Regions from separate parts of the Mesorhizobium sp. CC13 genome, predicted to be linked through region 1. Evidence: predicted binding sites of a transcription regulator. Region 1 holds the regulator's gene; the other holds the start of a gene.
What was found. The regulator HrcA, encoded in region 1, represses chaperone genes, less so after heat shock. The targets are predictions, from matches to a motif close to GTTAGCACTCNCNNNNNGNGAGTGCTAAC.
Positions count from the first base shown of each region.

Region 2: the regulator HrcA is predicted to act here: its motif matches at 1,928-1,956, upstream of PV773_RS06215 (co-chaperone GroES).

Region 1 is NZ_JARDJI010000021.1:28,690-33,070, reverse strand. It holds gene PV773_RS21580 (LysE family translocator) at 1-143, opposite strand, end outside; gene PV773_RS21575 (Hsp70 family protein) at 353-1,609, shown strand; gene PV773_RS21570 (hypothetical protein) at 1,680-1,865, opposite strand; gene hrcA (heat-inducible transcriptional repressor HrcA) at 1,889-2,959, opposite strand; gene rph (ribonuclease PH) at 3,105-3,821, shown strand; gene PV773_RS21555 (VOC family protein) at 4,014-4,381, shown strand, end outside.
Region 2 is NZ_JARDJI010000003.1:83,957-88,337, forward strand. It holds gene PV773_RS06190 (DUF1488 domain-containing protein) at 1-220, opposite strand, end outside; gene PV773_RS06195 (hypothetical protein) at 217-543, opposite strand; gene PV773_RS06200 (hypothetical protein) at 546-782, opposite strand; gene PV773_RS06205 (hypothetical protein) at 881-1,249, opposite strand; gene PV773_RS06210 (hypothetical protein) at 1,246-1,506, opposite strand; gene PV773_RS06215 (co-chaperone GroES) at 2,009-2,326, shown strand; gene groL (chaperonin GroEL) at 2,377-4,014, shown strand; gene PV773_RS06225 (hypothetical protein) at 4,168-4,381, shown strand, end outside.

The DNA of each region.
Region 1 (4,381 bases):
AGCACCAGCCCGAGCGACATGGCGAGCGACGAGCGGAAGCCCGAGCCGAGCGCCCGCGCCACGAGTGCGGTCACGCCGGGGCCCGGTATGGCCGCGGCAATGGCGAGCGCGCCGCTATAGGCGAGAAATCCTGCAAGCGTCATCGGAACAGCCTGATTGTCGGTTGATCGCCGGCTCTATGGCACAAATGCCGTTTCCAGCAAATGTCGCGTCGCTTGGGCCAGCGATCACATTTTGCCGAAATCGCCGTTTCGGTCATCGACATGTCATGCCTGCTCGTGTACGCGCACGGTCCCGCTGCGGCCTCATTGCTCAGGCCGCCCGTTCACGCAGCAAGATTCAGGATATTCAGATGCGACCGGCTTACGGCGGCATAGACTTCGGCACTTCCAATTCCACCGTCGGCGTCATCGAGAACGGCCGGCCGCGCCTCGTTGCGCTGGAGGGCGAGAGCGTCACCCTGCCGTCGGCCATCTTTTTCAACTTCGAGGACGACAACACCGCCATGGGCCGCCGCGCCATCGGCGAGTACACCGATGGCGCCGAGGGCCGCCTGATGCGCGCCCTGAAGAGCGTTCTCGGCTCGTCCCTGGTGCACGAGAAGACGCGCATCAAGGCCAGGCAGATCGCCTTCACCGACATCATCGGCATGTTCGTCGGCCACCTCAAGGACAAGCTCGAAGGCCATGTTGGCGAAGCGGTCGAAAACGTCGTGCTCGGCCGTCCGGTCCAGTTCGTCGACGAGGACGCCAAGGCCGATGCCGAAGCTCAGGGCGAGCTCGAAAAGGCCGCCCGCAAGCAGGGCTTCAAGCACATCGACTTCCAGTTCGAACCCATCGCTGCCGCCCTCGACTACGAGCGCACGGTTGCCGGCGAGGAACTGGCGCTCATCGTCGACATGGGCGGCGGCACCTCCGACTTCTCCATCGTCCGCGTCTCGCCCGAGCGCGCGGCCGCCCCCGAACGCAAGGCCGACATCCTCGCCAACCGCGGCGTCCACATCGGCGGCACCGATTTCGACCGCTTGCTCTCGATCGCCCATGTCATGCCCGAGCTCGGCTATCTGACGCCGACCAAGGACGGCAAGCGCAACCTGCCGGCCGGCTACTTCATCGACCTGGCAACGTGGCAGCGCATCAACCTGCTCTATACCCCCAAGGCCAAGCTCGACCTGCGCCAGATCCGCTTCGAGGCGGCCCGGCCCGACCTGGTCGACCGCATGATCGAGGTGGTCGAGCAGCGTTTCGGCCACGCGCTCGCGACCCGGGTCGAAAAGGCCAAGATCGAGCTCACCGACGCCGACCGCGCCACCGTCGAGGTCGACCTGCCGGCTGCGCATTTCTCCGCTTCCTTCACCCGCGGGCAGCTGGAAGACACGATCCGCACCGAGGTCGGCCGTGTCACCGCCACCGTCGCCGACACGCTGACCGAGGCCGGCGTGCGCGCCGAGGACATCACCGCCGTGTTCCTGACGGGTGGCTCGACCGCCATCCCGCTGGCACGCCAGAGCATCCTCGAGCTCGTCCCCGGCGCCAAGGTGGTGCAGGGCGATGCCTTCGGCAGCGTCGGGATGGGGCTCGCGCTCGATGCCCAGCGCAAGTTCGGCTGACTGGACCCGCGTCGAAGCATGATCTTGCGCCGGGTCGAGCCCGGCGCTTCATGAAGCGAAGCAGCGGCGGCTATGAAAGGTCGGCGTCGAGGCGCCGTTCGAGTTCGACCAGGTCCTGCGGCAGCGGCAGGCCTTGCGCGCGCAGCTCGGCGAGCTTCTCGCGGATCTGCTCCTGCAGCTCGTGGGCGTCCTCGGGCTGGTTGACCATTTCCTGAAACAGGACCGCGATCTGGGCCTTGATCTGTTCGAGCGCCATCTGGGTCTCCCCTGGCTGTGCGGCTATCGCAGCATGCGCGAAATAAGCTGCGCCGTATAGTCCACCATCGGCACGATGCGCGCATAGTTGAGCCGGGTCGGGCCGATGACGCCGAGCGCGCCGACGACGCGGGCGTCCTTGTCGCGATAGGGTGCCACCACCAGCGACGAGCCCGAAAGCGAGAACAGCCGGTTTTCCGAGCCGATGAAGATGCGCACGCCGGAGCCCTCCTCGGCGAGGTCGAGCAGCTGGATCAGCCCGTCCTGCGTCTCCATGTCCTCGAACAGGTGCTTGAGCAGCTCGATGTCGGCCTGGGCGGTGACGTTTTCCAGCAGGTTGGCGCGGCCGCGCACGATGAGGCGGGCCGGCAGGCCGCTGTCGGCCCCGGCCCAGACGGCGAGGCCCTTCTCGACCAGCTGCTGCGACAGCGTGTCGAGCGCTGCCTTGGTCTCGTCCTTGAGGCGGGCGATCTCGGTGCGCGCCTCGGCCAGCGTGCGGCCGCGGATATGGGCGTTGAGGAAGTTGGTGGCCTCCTGCAGCTGGGACAGCGTGACCCCCAGCGGCAGCTCGACGACGCGGTTCTCGACGTCGCCGTTCTGCGACACCAGCACCACGAGCGCCCGCGACGGCTCCAGCTGGATGAACTCGATGTGCTTGAGCGGCACCTCGTTCTTGGTGGCGAGCACGAGGCCCGCGCCGCGCGACAGGCCCGACAGCATCTGGCTCGCCTCGGTCAGCATGTGCTCGAGCGAGGCGCCGTCGCCCGAGGCCTTGACCTGGGCGTCGATGGTGCGGCGTTCCTCGTCGGAGAGGTCGCCCAGTTCCATGAAGGCGTCGACGAAGAACCTGAGGCCCTTCTGCGTCGGCAGGCGGCCGGCGGAGATGTGCGGCGCATAGACGAGGCCAAGATGTTCGAGGTCGCTCATGACGTTGCGCACGGTGGCCGGCGACAGCGACGAGGGCAGCATGCGCGACAGGTTGCGCGAGCCCATCGGCTCGCCGTCGCGCAGGTAGGATTCGACGATGCGCCGGAAGATGTCGCGCGAGCGCATGTCGAGGGACTGCAGGCTGGGGTCGGTAACCGCTTTGGTCATCTTCTTCTTGGTCTCCGCCTCGAATGATATAGACAGCGCCGGCCCGAACACAACCATGGTCCGGCTTGCCGGTTTTCCTTTGCGCTCCCGTGGGCATGGGGCTACAAGCCGGCGACATCTGCCAAATTCCTGAGAAAGAACCCGCATGCGCCCCTCCAAACGCCAGTTCGACGAAATGCGCGCCATCTCCTTCGAGCGCAACGTGTCCAAGCACGCCGAAGGCTCGTGCCTGGTCAAGTTCGGCGACACGCATGTGCTGTGCACGGCGAGCCTCGAGGAGAAGGTGCCGGGCTGGATGCGCAATTCCGGCAAGGGCTGGGTCACGGCCGAATACGGCATGCTGCCGCGTTCGACCGGCGAGCGCATGCGCCGCGAGGCATCGGCCGGCAAGCAGGGCGGACGCACGCTGGAGATCCAGCGGCTGATCGGCCGCTCCTTGCGCGCCGTGGTCGACATGCAGGCCTTGGGCGAGCGCCAGATCACCGTCGACTGCGACGTGATCCAGGCCGACGGCGGCACGCGCACGGCGTCGATCACCGGCGCCTGGATTGCCCTTCACGATTGCCTGCGCTGGATGGAAGCGCGCCAGATGGTCAGCGTCGACAAGGTGCTCAAGGACCATGTCGCGGCCATTTCCTGCGGTATCCATGACGGCCAGGCGGTGATCGACCTCGACTATCTCGAGGATTCCGCGGCTGGCACCGACGCCAACTTCGTCATGACCGGCAAGGGCGGCATCGTCGAGATCCAGGGCACCGCCGAGGGCGTTCCGTTCTCGGAGGAGGAGTTCCTGCAGCTGATGGGCCTCGCCCGCAAGGGCATCTCGCGGCTGGTCAGCCTGCAGCAGATGGCGGTGGCGTAAGCAACGAAGGCGATGACGTCGCACCTAGACACCCCCCTCTGGCCTGCCGGCCATCTCCCCCGCAAGGGGGGAGATCGGCAGCTCAACTGCGGGCGATCCTGTTGCGATTTCGACGTTGAGGCGGTGCGGCTGCCACAGCCAATCTCCCCCCTTGCGGGGGAGATGGCCGGCAGGCCAGCGGGGGGTGTCTAGGTGCAGCCCTCCGCCATCCTCGAATCCGCCCTCTATGTCGCCGATCTCGACGCCGCGGAGAAATTCTACGGCGAGGTGATGGGGCTGACGCGGATCGCCAGGGTGGAAGGCCGCCACGTGTTCTTCCGTTGCGGCCAGGGCGTGCTTTTGCTGTTCAACGCGGACGCCACGCGCCAGCCGCCGAAGCCCGACGCCAGGCTGCCGGTGCCGCCGCATGGCACGACTGGCCAGGGCCATCTCTGCTTTGCCGGCACCGCAAGCGAGATCGAAGACTGGAAGCAGCGGCTCGAGGGCGAGGGCATCGCCATCGAAGCCGATTTCGAGTGGCCGAACGGCGGCCGCTCCATCTATTTTCGCGATCCCGACGG
Region 2 (4,381 bases), on a different contig from region 1:
CCTTGCACGCGACATCGTAGATGGTTGTGCGCAAGGCGTCGAAAGCCGACAGGCACCTGGCTTCCAGCGTCCCCGCCTCGCGTCTAGCGGCATCCGACTTCGTCAGCGCACCCGCCTCGATAAAGAAGCGGATCTGGAACATGCCGTCGTGGCCCATGAAGCGCACGGCGTTGCGCGCTTCGTCGAAGCTGCGGCTTGGGTTGGGAAAGGCCAGCGTCATGACCTGCGCTCCGCCGGTTTCGGGATTGTTCTGAAGGGCGAGAGTTCAATGCGTTCCCTGCGGCGCTCGGCGTTGCGAAGGTTGAGACACAACATGCCGCTGGTTGCATCCAGACGGCTCAGGCCGGTCATGGCATCGCCGCCGAAGCGCGCCGGAATGCCGGTAAAGACATGATAGATCGTCCAGGAACGGTCGGCTTCGATACGGCGGCCATATTGATGGTGCATGGAATCCTGACCGGGCGCGCCGCCTTCGTTTTCCCAGACGCTGATCGCGGCTGCAATTCGCTTCCGTTCAGTCTCCTTGAGGTGCTGCATATTCATGATCATTGCCTTCCTTCGTCCACCGCTTCCGAGCCGATGATGCCGCAGTAGTGCATTCTGCCGTTCGGGTCGGTGATCGTCATGGAGTCGGGACGCTGTGGCATGTCGAGGGTCCGCGCCAACAGCCGCGCGGCTGCGATGGCGCCGTCGAGATCGTCGAGTTCCACGGTTTCACGACCGATGACGGCATGTGCATCGTCCGCGTCGCGGGTCCTGTAAAACTCGATCATGATCTTCATCGTTCCTGCCCACTGGTCTCGCCGATCGCGGTTATCAGCCCTTGCCGCGCGAAGCGTTGCTGTTCGCGGCGAGCTTTATTTGTTTACCGAACGTGCTTTCAGGCTTGGGCGGCGCCTTTTCCTGCTTCGGCTTCCTGATTTCGCGATTGCTGCGTTTCTGTCCCTTGGCCATGGCCGAACGTCCTTTCGATGAGGGTTGCGCCTTCGCTGAATTGCGAGGCGCGGGCCGGTTCGAGGCTATCCTGTGTCGTCACCCGCTCATGCCGCTCGCCATCGCTGCGGATGCGGTATTGCGGTGAATCTCCCCTCGGCGGGAGTGTGCCGGTGATGTAGTAGACCTCCGAGGTTTTCGGGAATGTGCCGAAATTGCCGCGCAGGTGAACGGCCTGGCCTACTGCAAAAAGATGGGTTGCAGCGACAGGTCGGATCGGATGGACGCCGGATTGCCGGGCGCTTGCATAAGTCATGGTTGTCTGTCCTTTTCGAGTGCGGCGTCGAGATCCGCCGGATTGATCGGCACCATCTGCTGCGTTAATCCGTGCATTCCGATGCCAGGCAAGTGAATGAAAGCGCCGACACGTCGCCAGCCAAGCAAAGAGGCGCCCTCGATCGCTTCCTCGTCATGGTCGACGTGATAGTCGCCGGCTGGTTGCAGCGTATCGAACTCAGGCAGCCTGAACGGCGCGGAAAAATGGACGACGGTCTGTGTGGTACGGCTGGCCATGGTTGCGATTTCCGCAGGAGCACGCAAAGGCGCCTCCTGCATTGTTCCCATCCGAACCGGAACGATGCCGACGCTGCCAGTACATCCGTGGTCAGCGCCGGCGTTCATTCCGAGGTTCGAACGGAACGACACATGCGCCGGATTGGCGCAATAAAGCCGCTATCGAGAATTCGGTAGTGAATGGCGGGTCTCTGACACCGCTAAAGCCAAATCGGCCAAATCAACGAGCCACGTATATGCGCTTCAATTGAGCTGCGAACAAGGCGCGGAATAATTTTTATTTATGGACACGAATTAAAAATCTCAATTTACGTAAAATAAACAATCGCTTGAAACCAAAATACGGCCCTTGAAAAGTGATAATTTCTGAAAATTATTTCAGATAGTCAGAGAGAATATTTTGAAATACGCAAGAATTAATTTTGGCAATCCTATCAATCGAGTGCCAAACGCCCTATGTTGGTGACGTGGCAGCCCTACGCGCGGCCGCAGAAAGACCCCAATGAAATTCCGGCCACTCCACGACCGCGTCGTCATCCGGCGTGCGGAAGGTGATTTGAAATCCAGAGGCGGGATCATCATTCCCGACACGGCAAAGGAAAAGCCGCAGGAAGGCGAGGTGGTCGCCGCCGGACCTGGTTCTCGGGACGAAAACGGCACCCTGATCCCGCTCGACGTCAAGGCGGGCGACTTCATCCTGTTCGGCAAATGGTCCGGCACCGAGGTCAGGATCGACGGCGAGGACCTCCTGATCATGAAGGAGGCTGACATCATGGGCATCGTCGAAAAGGCCGGAGCCGCCGCCGACAAGGCCGCCTGACCGCGCTCATTCAAGATTGGCCTCATTCAAGAATCGATTGGACAAACATCATGTCTGCCAAGGAAATCAAATTCTCCACCGATGCCCGCGACCGAATGCTGCGCGGTGTCGAACTGCTCAACAATGCCGTCAAGGTGACGCTTGGACCCAAGGGGCGCAACGTCGTCATCGACAAGGCCTATGGCGCTCCGCGCATCACCAAGGATGGCGTCACGGTCGCCAAGGAGATCGAGCTCGCCGACAAGTTCGAGAATATGGGCGCGCAGATGGTGCGCGAGGTGGCCTCCAAGACCAACGATCTTGCCGGCGACGGCACCACGACCGCGACAGTGCTTGCCGCCTCGATCCTGCGCGAAGGCGCCAAGCTTGTCGCCGCCGGCATGAATCCGATGGATTTGAAGCGCGGCATCGACCTCGGCGTCGCCGCCGTCGTCAAGGAAATCCAGGCGCAATCGAAGAAGGTCAAATCGTCCAGTGAGATCGCCCAGGTCGGAACCATCGCAGCCAATGGCGACGCATCGGTCGGTGAAATGATCGCCAAGGCCATGGACAAGGTCGGCAACGAGGGCGTCATCACGGTCGAGGAAGCCAGGACGGCCGAGACCGAACTCGACGTCGTCGAGGGCATGCAGTTCGACCGCGGCTACCTGTCTCCGTATTTCGTGACCAACGCAGAGAAGATGCGCGTCGAGATGGAGGATCCTTACATCCTCATCCACGAGAAGAAGCTCGGCAATCTTCAGGCCCTGCTGCCGATCCTCGAGGCGGTGGTGCAGAGCGGTAAGCCGCTGCTGATCATTTCGGAGGACGTCGAGGGCGAGGCGCTCGCAACGCTGGTCGTCAACAAGCTGCGCGGCGGCCTGAAGGTCGCCGCCGTCAAGGCGCCAGGCTTCGGCGACCGGCGCAAGGCCATGCTGGAAGACATCGCGGTGCTTACCGCCGGCCAGATGATCTCAGAGGACCTCGGTATCAAGTTGGAAAACGTCACATTGGACATGCTTGGGCGGGCCAAGCGCGTCGTGATCGAGAAAGACACGACGACGGTGATCGACGGTGCCGGCGACAAGGCAGGCATTGCCTCGCGCATCACCCAGATCAAGGCGCAGATCGAGGAAACAACCTCGGACTACGACAAGGAGAAGCTGCAGGAGCGGCTGGCCAAGCTAGCCGGCGGCGTCGCGGTGATCCGCGTCGGCGGCGCGACCGAGACCGAAGTCAAGGAGAAGAAGGACCGCATCGACGATGCGCTGAACGCCACGCGCGCGGCGGTCGAGGAAGGCATCGTCCCGGGTGGCGGCGTCGCGCTGTTGCGTGCAAGGACCGCGCTGGCCTCGGTGACAGGCGCCAATGCGGACATCAGCGCCGGTGTCTCGATCGTGCTCAGGGCGCTGGAGGCCCCGATCCGGCAGATCGCCGAGAACGCCGGCGTCGAGGGTTCCATCGTCATCGGCAAGCTCACCGACAGCAAGGATCGCAACCAGGGCTTCGACGCGCAGACGGAAACCTATGTCGACATGATCAGGGCCGGCATCGTCGATCCCGCCAAGGTGGTGCGCACCGCCTTGCAGGATGCCGGCTCGATCGCCGCCCTGCTGATCACGGCGGAAGCGATGATCGCCGATATCCCGGCGAAGGATTCCGCCGCCTCGGCAGCCGGAAACGGCGGCATGGGCGGAATGGGCTACTAGGCGCATCGACAGTCGCGGATGCCAGGGATGGCATCTCCCGATTTCGCATTTCGTTTCAGGCCGTCGCGCCCAAACCGACATGCGAAGGCAGTGCCTCAACCTTCCGCCGGCGGCGGAGGGTAATCGGAACTTCAATCGGAAAGGATTGACACCATGGCCATGCAAAGCACGACAAAACGATCTCTCTTGCGGCGATGGGAAGACTATCAGCCATCGAAGACCATGCTGGTCTGGGCGTGCATCGCGGCGATCGTCGCCACGATGGTCGTCGGCTTCAGTTGGGGTGGCTGGGTGACCGGCGGCACCTCGCAGGCGATGGCCGCGACAGCAGGTGACAACGCGCGGGGAGAACTGGCCTCCGCAATAT